DNA from 3 places in the Nitratireductor sp. PBL-C9 genome. Region 3 is predicted to be linked to each of the others. Evidence: riboswitches for the same ligand, from Rfam matches in the RefSeq annotation. Region 3 holds a riboswitch; each other region holds the start of a gene.
What was found. A riboswitch is a leader RNA that binds a small molecule or an ion and turns the genes downstream of it on or off. The one in region 3 is predicted to bind cobalamin.
Positions count from the first base shown of each region.

Region 1 (3,268 bases), 720 kb from region 3:
GTGGCGATGTAGTGCCAGGGCGCGGGCGCGGCTTCGATCAGCGTTTCGGCATGGCGGCTCTTGCCGGAGCGCGCGCCGCCCAGAACGAAATGAAGTGAACGCATCGTCAGATCCGCCGGCTCAGCCGACAAGCTGTCCGGCAAGGAAGGTTACGCCGACACCGACAATGGCGGCGCCAGCAAGCCGGGGCTGCATGGCCTCAACCGCCCAGCCGCGCGAGCGGACGAGAAAATAGACGCCAAGCGCGATGGCGCTCTGTATTGCGGCAAGGCCTGCGAGATAGGCGATGAGCGGCGTCTGCTCGCTGCCGACAATGGCTTCGCCGAAGGCATAGCCATGGAACACGCCGACCACCAGGAACAGGGCGAAGACAAGCATGTGGCTCTCTACGGCCCGACCGCGCGCCAGAAGCCAGCCGCCAGCAAGAACGCTTGCCGCGATGACGATTTCGGCTGCCGGAAGATCGAGCAGCATCAGATGCAGGCCGACGCCGACAAGCGAGCCGGCAACAAAGAGAAGCGGCGCGAAAAGGCTCATGCCGGCGACGGCGGCAAACAGGCCGGCAGCGAGGATGAAGGCCAGATGATCAAGCCCGATCACGGGATGGGCGAGCCCTGAGACCAGCCCTTCGTAAAGGGTCGTGGGCGTCTGCCCGTCCATGGCGTGATGGGCGTGGGCGCTGGTTGCGAAGAGCGATGCAAATGCGAATGCGGAAAAAGTGCGCAGGAAACGCGTGTTCATGTCCGGTCCTTTCCCCTCCACCCGAGGGTTACGGTGTTTCTTTCAGGCCGTCGGCAGGTTTCCTGGCTCACGGGTCGATGCGCTTTCCAGCCTTCCCAAGGCATCATGCCTCAGTGGCGATCAGGAAAACGCTCTCCGCTTACAGTTGCGGGGGCAGCCGTGGTCTTGGCGCGATTGCGCCGCACCACGTTCCCTCTGGGTCCGCTTCAGCGGAACCGACAGCGGGCGGAGCATACAAGAATCGCCACGCCCCGCAAACGCTTTGTTGCCCGCATTGACAGACGTGGCGGGCGAGCCGTAAATGCGCAGCAGACGGTCCTTCTCCCGCAATGGAGAGGGCTAAGAGGGAATGCGGTGCGGGCCTTGCCCAATGCCGCAGCTGTCCCCGCAACTGTAAGCGGAGAGCGCACCTGACACGCCACTGGGGTTTGCCCTGGGAAGGCTGGAGAGCGCATCGACCCGTGAGCCAGGAAACCTGCCGTCTGCGAATGAAATCCTGACCGCCTGGCGGGTGTCCCGGGCAAGGAGTGTGCATTGTGACTGCTGACAGCGCCGCTGCGCGCCTTCTCCCGACCATTCATGGTGTCTCTGCCAGTACGCGGCCGCAAAAGGCCCGTGCGCCCCTCACCCGCGTCTTATCGTTCTCCACACTCCATCACCTGAAGGATATCCCATGACCACGAGTTTCGACCGGGTTCCCTGCACCGTCGTGACCGGCTTTCTCGGTGCCGGCAAGACGACGCTGATCCGCAATGTTCTGGAAGGCGCGCATGGCAAGCGGCTGGCGATCATCGTCAATGAGTTCGGCGATGCCGGCATCGATGGCGAGGTGCTGAAAAGCTGCAGGCTGGACAATTGCCCCGAGGAAAACGTTCTCGAACTCGCCAATGGCTGCATCTGCTGCACGGTTGCCGATGATTTCGTGCCGGCGCTCGACCAGATCCTCGCACGTGAGCCGAAGGTCGATCACATCCTGATCGAGACGTCCGGTCTGGCGCTGCCAAAGCCGCTGGTGCAGGCCTTTCAGTGGCCGGCAATCAAGAACCGTGTGACGGTCGATGGCGTGATTGCCGTGGTGGACGGGCCGGCACTTGCCGACGGTCAGGTTGCTGCGGACATGGACGCGCTGGATGCACAGCGCGCAGCCGACGATTCGCTCGACCATGATGATCCGATCGAAGAAGTGTTCGACGACCAGGTGGCCTGCGCTGACCTGATCGTTCTGTCGAAGAACGATCTTCTGGATGACGAAGCCGCCGGGCGCGCCCGCGCGCGGATTGCGGGACATCTGTCGCGCAATGTGCAGATCGTGCCGAGCGCGCATGGCAAGGTGGACCCTGCCCTGCTGCTGGGTCTCGGGCTTGCCGTCGAGGACGACATCGAGAACCGCAAGACGCATCACGACGATGCGCATGACCACGAGCACGACGATTTCGATACATTCGTTGTCGATCTGCCATCGGTTCTGCGGCCCGAAGATCTGGAAGCACGTGTCAATGCGGCGGTGGAGACCGGCGAGGTTCTGCGCCTCAAGGGCTTTGCGCATGTGAAGGGCAAGCCCATGCGCCTGCAGGTGCAGGCAGTCGGTCCGCGCGTGTCGCACCATTACGACCGCCCGTGGAAGGCCGGCGAAGCCGCCGAGACGCGGCTTGTCGTGATCGGCCTCAAGGGCATCGACCGCGCGCGTATCGAAAGCCTTCTCTCGGCCTGATCCGATGCACATCCTCGCCACCACCAGTGCCTCACTCGACGATCTGATCGAGCCTGTCGATCTGCAGCAGTCGCCGGCGGACATGGTGGCGCTGTCGTTCACCGACAGCGATCTGGCGGGGATCGCCTCTGCATGGCAGGCGCAGCGCGAGGCCCTGCCCGCGCTGCGCCTCGCCGCACTGCGCGACCTGAGACACCCCATGTCGGTCGATCTGTGGATCGACAACACGGCAGCGCATGCGCGCGTCATTCTGGTGCGGGTGCTGGGCGGCTATGAGTGGTGGCGCTATGGCTGCGACCGGCTTTCAGCACTGGCCCGGCAAAAGGGCATCGCGCTGGCGCTGCTTCCCGGCGAATGCCATCAGGACGACCCGCGCCTTGCCGAGCGCTCCACCGTTTCGCCGGAAGCGCGCGCGGCGCTGCTCGCCTGCTTCCGCGAAGGCGGACCGGACAATATGCGCGCGCTGACCATGCAGCTGGCGCGCCTCGCCGGGCGGGACATCGAAGCGCCCGAGGCGGAACCAGTGGCCAAGGCCGGCTTCTATGCACCGGGTCATGGCATTGTTGAGCCATCCTTCTTCCCGGCCAGTGCGAATGCCGACAGGCCTGTCGTGCCGATCCTCTTTTATCGCTCCATGCTGCTGGCAAGCGATGTTGCGCCCATCGACGCGCTGGTGGAGGCGCTTGAGGAACAGGGGCTGTGTGCGGTTCCCCTTTTCGTTTCCAGCCTGCGTGACCCGGTTGCCGCCGATCTCGTGCGCAACGCCGTGGAGGCGTTGAAGCCGCAGGCGCTCATCACCGCGACGGCCTTTTCGAG
Region 1 covers NZ_JBPAXW010000001.1:788,316-791,583, forward strand. The annotation lists gene cobU (bifunctional adenosylcobinamide kinase/adenosylcobinamide-phosphate guanylyltransferase) at 1-104, opposite strand, end outside; gene ACRTG1_RS03700 (HupE/UreJ family protein) at 121-741, opposite strand; cobalamin riboswitch at 777-976, opposite strand; cobalamin riboswitch at 1,038-1,238, shown strand; gene cobW (cobalamin biosynthesis protein CobW) at 1,415-2,452, shown strand; gene cobN (cobaltochelatase subunit CobN) at 2,457-3,268, shown strand, end outside.
Region 1: linked by a shared signal. The riboswitch ahead of cobW (cobalamin biosynthesis protein CobW) and the one ahead of ACRTG1_RS00375 (HupE/UreJ family protein) in region 3 are both predicted to bind cobalamin.

Region 2 (3,268 bases), on a different contig from region 3:
GCTCAAGGGCGTCGACTGCACCATGCAGCAGGGCGAGGTGATCTCGATCATCGGTTCGTCGGGCTCCGGCAAGACAACCATGCTGCGCTGCATAAACATGCTGGAGGATTTTCAGGGCGGCCGCATCCTCATCGATGGCGAACCCATCGGCTATGAAGAGCGCAACGGCGTGCGCGTTCGCAAGAGCGAGAAGGAAATCGCCCGCCAGCGCGCGCTGACGGGCATGGCCTTCCAGCAGTTCAACCTGTTCCCGCACATGACGGCTGCATCCAATGTCATGCTCGGCCTGATCAAGGTGAAGAAGATGGCGCGCGACGAGGCGCGCAGTGTCGCGGAAAAATGGCTCGAGCGCGTCGGTCTCGGCCAGCGCGCGGATCACTACCCCGGCCAGCTGTCCGGCGGTCAGCAGCAGCGCGTGGCCATCGCCCGCGCCATCGCCATGAACCCGCGCCTCATGCTCTTTGATGAGGTAACGTCTGCGCTTGATCCCGAACTGGTGGGCGAAGTGCTTCAGGTGATCAAGGATCTGGCTGCCGATGGCATGAGCATGCTTCTGGTCACCCACGAAATGCGCTTCGCTTTCGAGGTTTCCTCCCGCGTCATCTTCATGAACCAGGGGGTAATCGGCGAGGAGGGGGATCCGAAGGTGATGTTCCTGAAGCCGCAGACCGAACGCCTTGCCGAATTCCTCAAGACGTCGAGCTTCGCCTGAGATCTTGACCAACTGCCGCCGGCGCGCCTGAGCGCCCGGCGGAAAATCTGGCGCCTGCCACGCACAGAATGATGGCGGCAGTGACCGACGGGCTGGATGCGGCCACGCTTGCCCGCCATGCGCTTGAGAGGGACGTGGTGCTCGCGCCAGGAAACGCCTTCAGCCTGTCAGGCTCCGCCTGCGGGTTCCTGCGTTTCAACGTTGCTCAATGCGACGATGAACGGATTTTTTCCGTTCTGGAGGAGATCACACGCGCGCCGTAGAGCCATGCCCAAAGCGGCGTTGCGAATAATCCAGCAGTTTGTTTCTGCTTTCCCCGGAAACAATATATTGACTTCATATATCCAGAAGATACCAACTGTAGGGGTTATGGTTCTTTCGATTCCCCGCGGGATCGGAAGTGAAAAGGGAAGCCGGTGCGCCTCTGGGCAAGGCCGGCGCTGCCCCCGCAACTGTAAGCAGCGAGCCGCTTTCACTCTGTGTCACTGATGCCCCAGCGCATCGGGAAGGCCGGAAAGCGGTGATGACCTGCGAGCCAGGAGACCTGCCATGACGAAATAAACGTCCACGGGCGGGGTGTCCCGGTGGTGCGTGTGTCGCCACGGCAATGCCGTCGCGCCGCATGTCTCCGCGCCCCCGTCCAACCGCCACGGGGGTCTACATGCCGGCGACTGAAGCACAACACACCACTGAAGCACAAAACACCAACGGCACCGCCACGGTTCCGCATTCCACTGCCAACACCGAAACCGCATCGTCTGAACCGGGGTATCGCGTCATCCGCCGTAGTGGCGGCGTCACACCGTTCGATCCGGCAAAGATCGCGGTGGCGCTGACCAAGGCGTTTCTGGCGGTTGAGGGTTCCACCGCCGCTGGCTCGCGCCGTGTCCATGAAATTGTCGAGGAGCTTGCCGTACAGGTCGTGTCCGCGCTCACGCGCCGGGCCGATGCCGACCGTCTGTTCCACATCGAGGAAATTCAGGATCAGGTGGAACTCGCCCTCATGCGCGGCGAGCATCATCGGGTTGCCCGCGCCTATGTGCTCTATCGCGAGGAGCGCGCCCGCGAACGCGCCGCCGGGACGGCCAGTGTGGAAGCCCCGCAATCCGCCCTGCAGATGACGGCGGATGACGGAACGCTGGTTCCGCTGGACGAGGCGCGGCTTGCCGCAATCGTCGAGGAAGCCTGTGCCGGCCTCAAGACCGTTTCCGCCGAACCGATCCTCACGGAAACCCGCCGCAATCTCTATGACGGCATCCGTCAGGACGAGCTGTCGCTTGCGCCCATCCTTGCCGCCCGCACGCTGGTGGAGCAGGAGCCTGACTATGCGTTCGTCTCCGCGCGTCTTCTGCTCGACAAATTGCGGCGCGAGGCTTTGACCTTTGTGGCCGGCAGGTCCGAGCAGGCGACGCAGGCCGAAATGGCGGAGCGCTATGCAAGCTATTTCCCTGACTTTATCGCGAGCGGCATTGCCAGCGAGCTCATCGACCCCGAGCTTGCCCGTTTCGATCTGGCGCGCCTTGGCGCGGCGCTCAGGCCCGAGCGTGATCTGAACTTCCAGTTCCTTGGCCTCCAGACGCTCTACGACCGCTATTTCCTTCATGCCGGGGGCATTCGGTTCGAGTTGCCGCAGGCGTTCTTCATGCGTGTCGCCATGGGGCTTGCCGTGCGTGAGATCGATCGCGAGGCGCGCGCCATCGAATTCTACGACCTTCTGTCGTCCTTCGACTTCATGGCCTCCACGCCCACCCTGTTCAATTCCGGCACGCTGCGCCCGCAGCTTTCTTCCTGCTTCCTCACCACGGTGGCTGACGATCTCGACGGCATCTTCAAGGCGGTGAAGGACAATGCGCTGCTTGCCAAATATTCCGGCGGTCTCGGCAATGACTGGACGCCGGTGCGCGGTCTCGGCGCGCATATCAAGGGCACCAATGGCGAGAGCCAGGGCGTCGTGCCGTTCCTCAAGGTCGCCAATGACACGGCCATCGCCGTCAACCAGGGCGGCAAGCGCAAGGGGGCGGTCTGCGCCTATCTGGAGAGCTGGCACATCGACATCGAGGAGTTCCTCGACCTGCGCAAGAACACGGGCGACGACCGTCGCCGCACGCACGACATGAACACGGCCAACTGGGTGCCGGACCTGTTCATGGAACGCGTCGAGGCGGACGGTTCGTGGACGCTGTTTTCGCCTGACGAGACGCCCGACCTGCACGACCTTTATGGCAAGGCGTTTCGCGCTGCCTACGAGGCCTATGAGGCAAAGGCGGAAGCCGGTGAGCTGCGTGTCTTCAAGACCGTGCGCGCGGTCGATCTGTGGCGGCGCATGCTCACCATGCTGTTCGAGACCGGGCATCCCTGGGTCACCTTCAAGGACCCGTGCAACATCCGCTCGCCGCAGGGCCATGTGGGTGTCGTTCATTCGTCCAATCTGTGCACGGAAATCACGCTCAATACGTCCAGGGACGAGGTGGCCGTCTGCAATCTGGGTTCGGTGAACCTCGTCAATCACATTGCCGATGGCGCGCTCGATCTGGCGCGGCTGGCGCGCACTGTCGG
Region 2 covers NZ_JBPAXW010000003.1:512,374-515,641, reverse strand. The annotation lists gene ACRTG1_RS09915 (amino acid ABC transporter ATP-binding protein) at 1-712, shown strand, start outside; partial or broken gene ACRTG1_RS09910 (PLP-dependent aminotransferase family protein) at 799-975, shown strand; cobalamin riboswitch at 1,066-1,278, shown strand; gene ACRTG1_RS09905 (ribonucleoside-diphosphate reductase subunit alpha) at 1,374-3,268, shown strand, end outside.
Region 2: linked by a shared signal. The riboswitch ahead of ACRTG1_RS09905 (ribonucleoside-diphosphate reductase subunit alpha) and the one ahead of ACRTG1_RS00375 (HupE/UreJ family protein) in region 3 are both predicted to bind cobalamin.

Region 3 (3,268 bases):
ATCTGCACATTGCGCGACAGATGTCCCGCAATCCGCGCGCGGGCGCGCCCGGCGGCTTCGTCATCCAGAAGATCGTTCTTCGACAGAACGATCAGGTCAGCGCAGGCCACCTGGTCGTCGAACACTTCTTCGATCGGATCATCATGGTCGAGCGAATCGTCGGCTGCGCGCTGTGCATCCAGCGCGTCCATGTCCGCAGCAACCTGACCGTCGGCAAGTGCCGGCCCGTCCACCACGGCAATCACGCCATCGACCGTCACACGGTTCTTGATTGCCGGCCACTGAAAGGCCTGCACCAGCGGCTTTGGCAGCGCCAGACCGGACGTCTCGATCAGGATGTGATCGACCTTCGGCTCACGTGCGAGGATCTGGTCGAGCGCCGGCACGAAATCATCGGCAACCGTGCAGCAGATGCAGCCATTGGCGAGTTCGAGAACGTTTTCCTCGGGGCAATTGTCCAGCCTGCAGCTTTTCAGCACCTCGCCATCGATGCCGGCATCGCCGAACTCATTGACGATGATCGCCAGCCGCTTGCCATGCGCGCCTTCCAGAACATTGCGGATCAGCGTCGTCTTGCCGGCACCGAGAAAGCCGGTCACGACGGTGCAGGGAACCCGGTCGAAACTCGTGGTCATGGGATATCCTTCAGGTGATGGAGTGTGGAGAACGATAAGACGCGGGTGAGGGGCGCACGGGCCTTTTGCGGCCGCGTACTGGCAGAGACACCATGAATGGTCGGGAGAAGGCGCGCAGCGGCGCTGTCAGCAGTCACAATGCACACTCCTTGCCCGGGACACCCGCCAGGCGGTCAGGATTTCATTCGCAGACGGCAGGTTTCCTGGCTCACGGGTCGATGCGCTCTCCAGCCTTCCCAGGGCAAACCCCAGTGGCGTGTCAGGTGCGCTCTCCGCTTACAGTTGCGGGGACAGCTGCGGCATTGGGCAAGGCCCGCACCGCATTCCCTCTTAGCCCTCTCCATTGCGGGAGAAGGACCGTCTGCTGCGCATTTACGGCTCGCCCGCCACGTCTGTCAATGCGGGCAACAAAGCGTTTGCGGGGCGTGGCGATTCTTGTATGCTCCGCCCGCTGTCGGTTCCGCTGAAGCGGACCCAGAGGGAACGTGGTGCGGCGCAATCGCGCCAAGACCACGGCTGCCCCCGCAACTGTAAGCGGAGAGCGTTTTCCTGATCGCCACTGAGGCATGATGCCTTGGGAAGGCTGGAAAGCGCATCGACCCGTGAGCCAGGAAACCTGCCGACGGCCTGAAAGAAACACCGTAACCCTCGGGTGGAGGGGAAAGGACCGGACATGAACACGCGTTTCCTGCGCACTTTTTCCGCATTCGCATTTGCATCGCTCTTCGCAACCAGCGCCCACGCCCATCACGCCATGGACGGGCAGACGCCCACGACCCTTTACGAAGGGCTGGTCTCAGGGCTCGCCCATCCCGTGATCGGGCTTGATCATCTGGCCTTCATCCTCGCTGCCGGCCTGTTTGCCGCCGTCGCCGGCATGAGCCTTTTCGCGCCGCTTCTCTTTGTTGCCGGCTCGCTTGTCGGCGTCGGCCTGCATCTGATGCTGCTCGATCTTCCGGCAGCCGAAATCGTCATCGCGGCAAGCGTTCTTGCTGGCGGCTGGCTTCTGGCGCGCGGTCGGGCCGTAGAGAGCCACATGCTTGTCTTCGCCCTGTTCCTGGTGGTCGGCGTGTTCCATGGCTATGCCTTCGGCGAAGCCATTGTCGGCAGCGAGCAGACGCCGCTCATCGCCTATCTCGCAGGCCTTGCCGCAATACAGAGCGCCATCGCGCTTGGCGTCTATTTTCTCGTCCGCTCGCGCGGCTGGGCGGTTGAGGCCATGCAGCCCCGGCTTGCTGGCGCCGCCATTGTCGGTGTCGGCGTAACCTTCCTTGCCGGACAGCTTGTCGGCTGAGCCGGCGGATCTGACGATGCGTTCACTTCATTTCGTTCTGGGCGGCGCGCGCTCCGGCAAGAGCCGCCATGCCGAAACGCTGATCGAAGCCGCGCCCGCGCCCTGGCACTACATCGCCACGGCCCAGGCCTTCGATGACGAAATGCGCGAGCGCATCGCCATTCACCGCGCGCGGCGCAAAGGGGCATTGGCGGGGCCGGGGGAAGTAGAGGGGGCGTGGCAGACGCACGACGCCCCGCTCGACCTGCCGGGCATGCTTCAAACCCTGCCGGCCCGCGAAACGGTTCTGGTCGATTGCCTCACCCTGTGGCTCAGCAATCTCATTCTCAACGACCATGAGCTAAAACCTGCCGCCGAGCGACTGCTTGCAGCTCTTGCCGCAAGAGAGGGAACCACGGTTCTCGTTTCCAATGAAGTCGGCTTCGGCATCGTGCCGGAAACCCCGCTCGGACGCCGTTTCCGCGATGAGGCGGGGTTCCTGAACCAGAAAGTCGCCGCCGCTGCCGACAGCGTCACGCTGGTGGTTGCCGGCCTGCCCATGAAAGTGAAGTGACATGCGAGAGATCGACGCAAACGAAGCCGGGCGCCACAAGGCAAAAATGGCCAAACGCAAGGCCGTTCAGGATGCCGAGGTGCGCGACAAGACGGTCGAAAAGGGGCTTCTGATCGTCAATACGGGGCCGGGCAAGGGCAAGTCCACCGCCGCCTTCGGTCTTGCGCTGCGCATGCTCGGCCATGGCCGCCGCGTCGGTGTCGTGCAGTTCATCAAGGGCGCATGGCATTGCGGTGAGAAGGATGCCTTCGCCGCCTTTGGCGATCAGGTCTCCTGGCACACGATGGGCGAGGGCTTCACCTGGGAAACACAGGATCTCCAGCGCGACATCGCCGCCGCCGAGCGGGCGTGGGGAAAGGCCGAGGAACTGATGGCCGATCCGACCATCGGTCTTGTCGTTCTCGACGAGCTGAACATCGCACTGCGCTACGACTATCTCGATCTTGAACGCGTCGTGACCACGCTGACCAACCGGCGCGACGACCTTCATGTGGTCGTGACCGGCCGCAACGCCAAGCCAGCGCTCACCGAGGCCGCCGATCTCGTCACCGAAATGGGGCAGGTAAAACACCACTTCGCCGCCGGTGTGAAAGCGCAGAAGGGCATCGAGTTTTAGATCGCCCTGCTTTGAGGTGGTGCGTGGTTCGCCTTCGACAGGCTCAGGAGGCTCCCATCAGGGATGGTGGTGTCCTGAAAGCCTGTTCATCAACATGGAGAACGGAGTTGCAGCGCCTCCCCCTCCCTCATGGTGAGCCTGTCGAACCACGCACCACGCAGCTGCCAGAA
Region 3 covers NZ_JBPAXW010000001.1:72,646-75,913, reverse strand. The annotation lists gene cobW (cobalamin biosynthesis protein CobW) at 1-635, opposite strand, end outside; cobalamin riboswitch at 812-1,012, opposite strand; cobalamin riboswitch at 1,074-1,273, shown strand; gene ACRTG1_RS00375 (HupE/UreJ family protein) at 1,309-1,929, shown strand; gene cobU (bifunctional adenosylcobinamide kinase/adenosylcobinamide-phosphate guanylyltransferase) at 1,946-2,482, shown strand; gene cobO (cob(I)yrinic acid a,c-diamide adenosyltransferase) at 2,484-3,098, shown strand.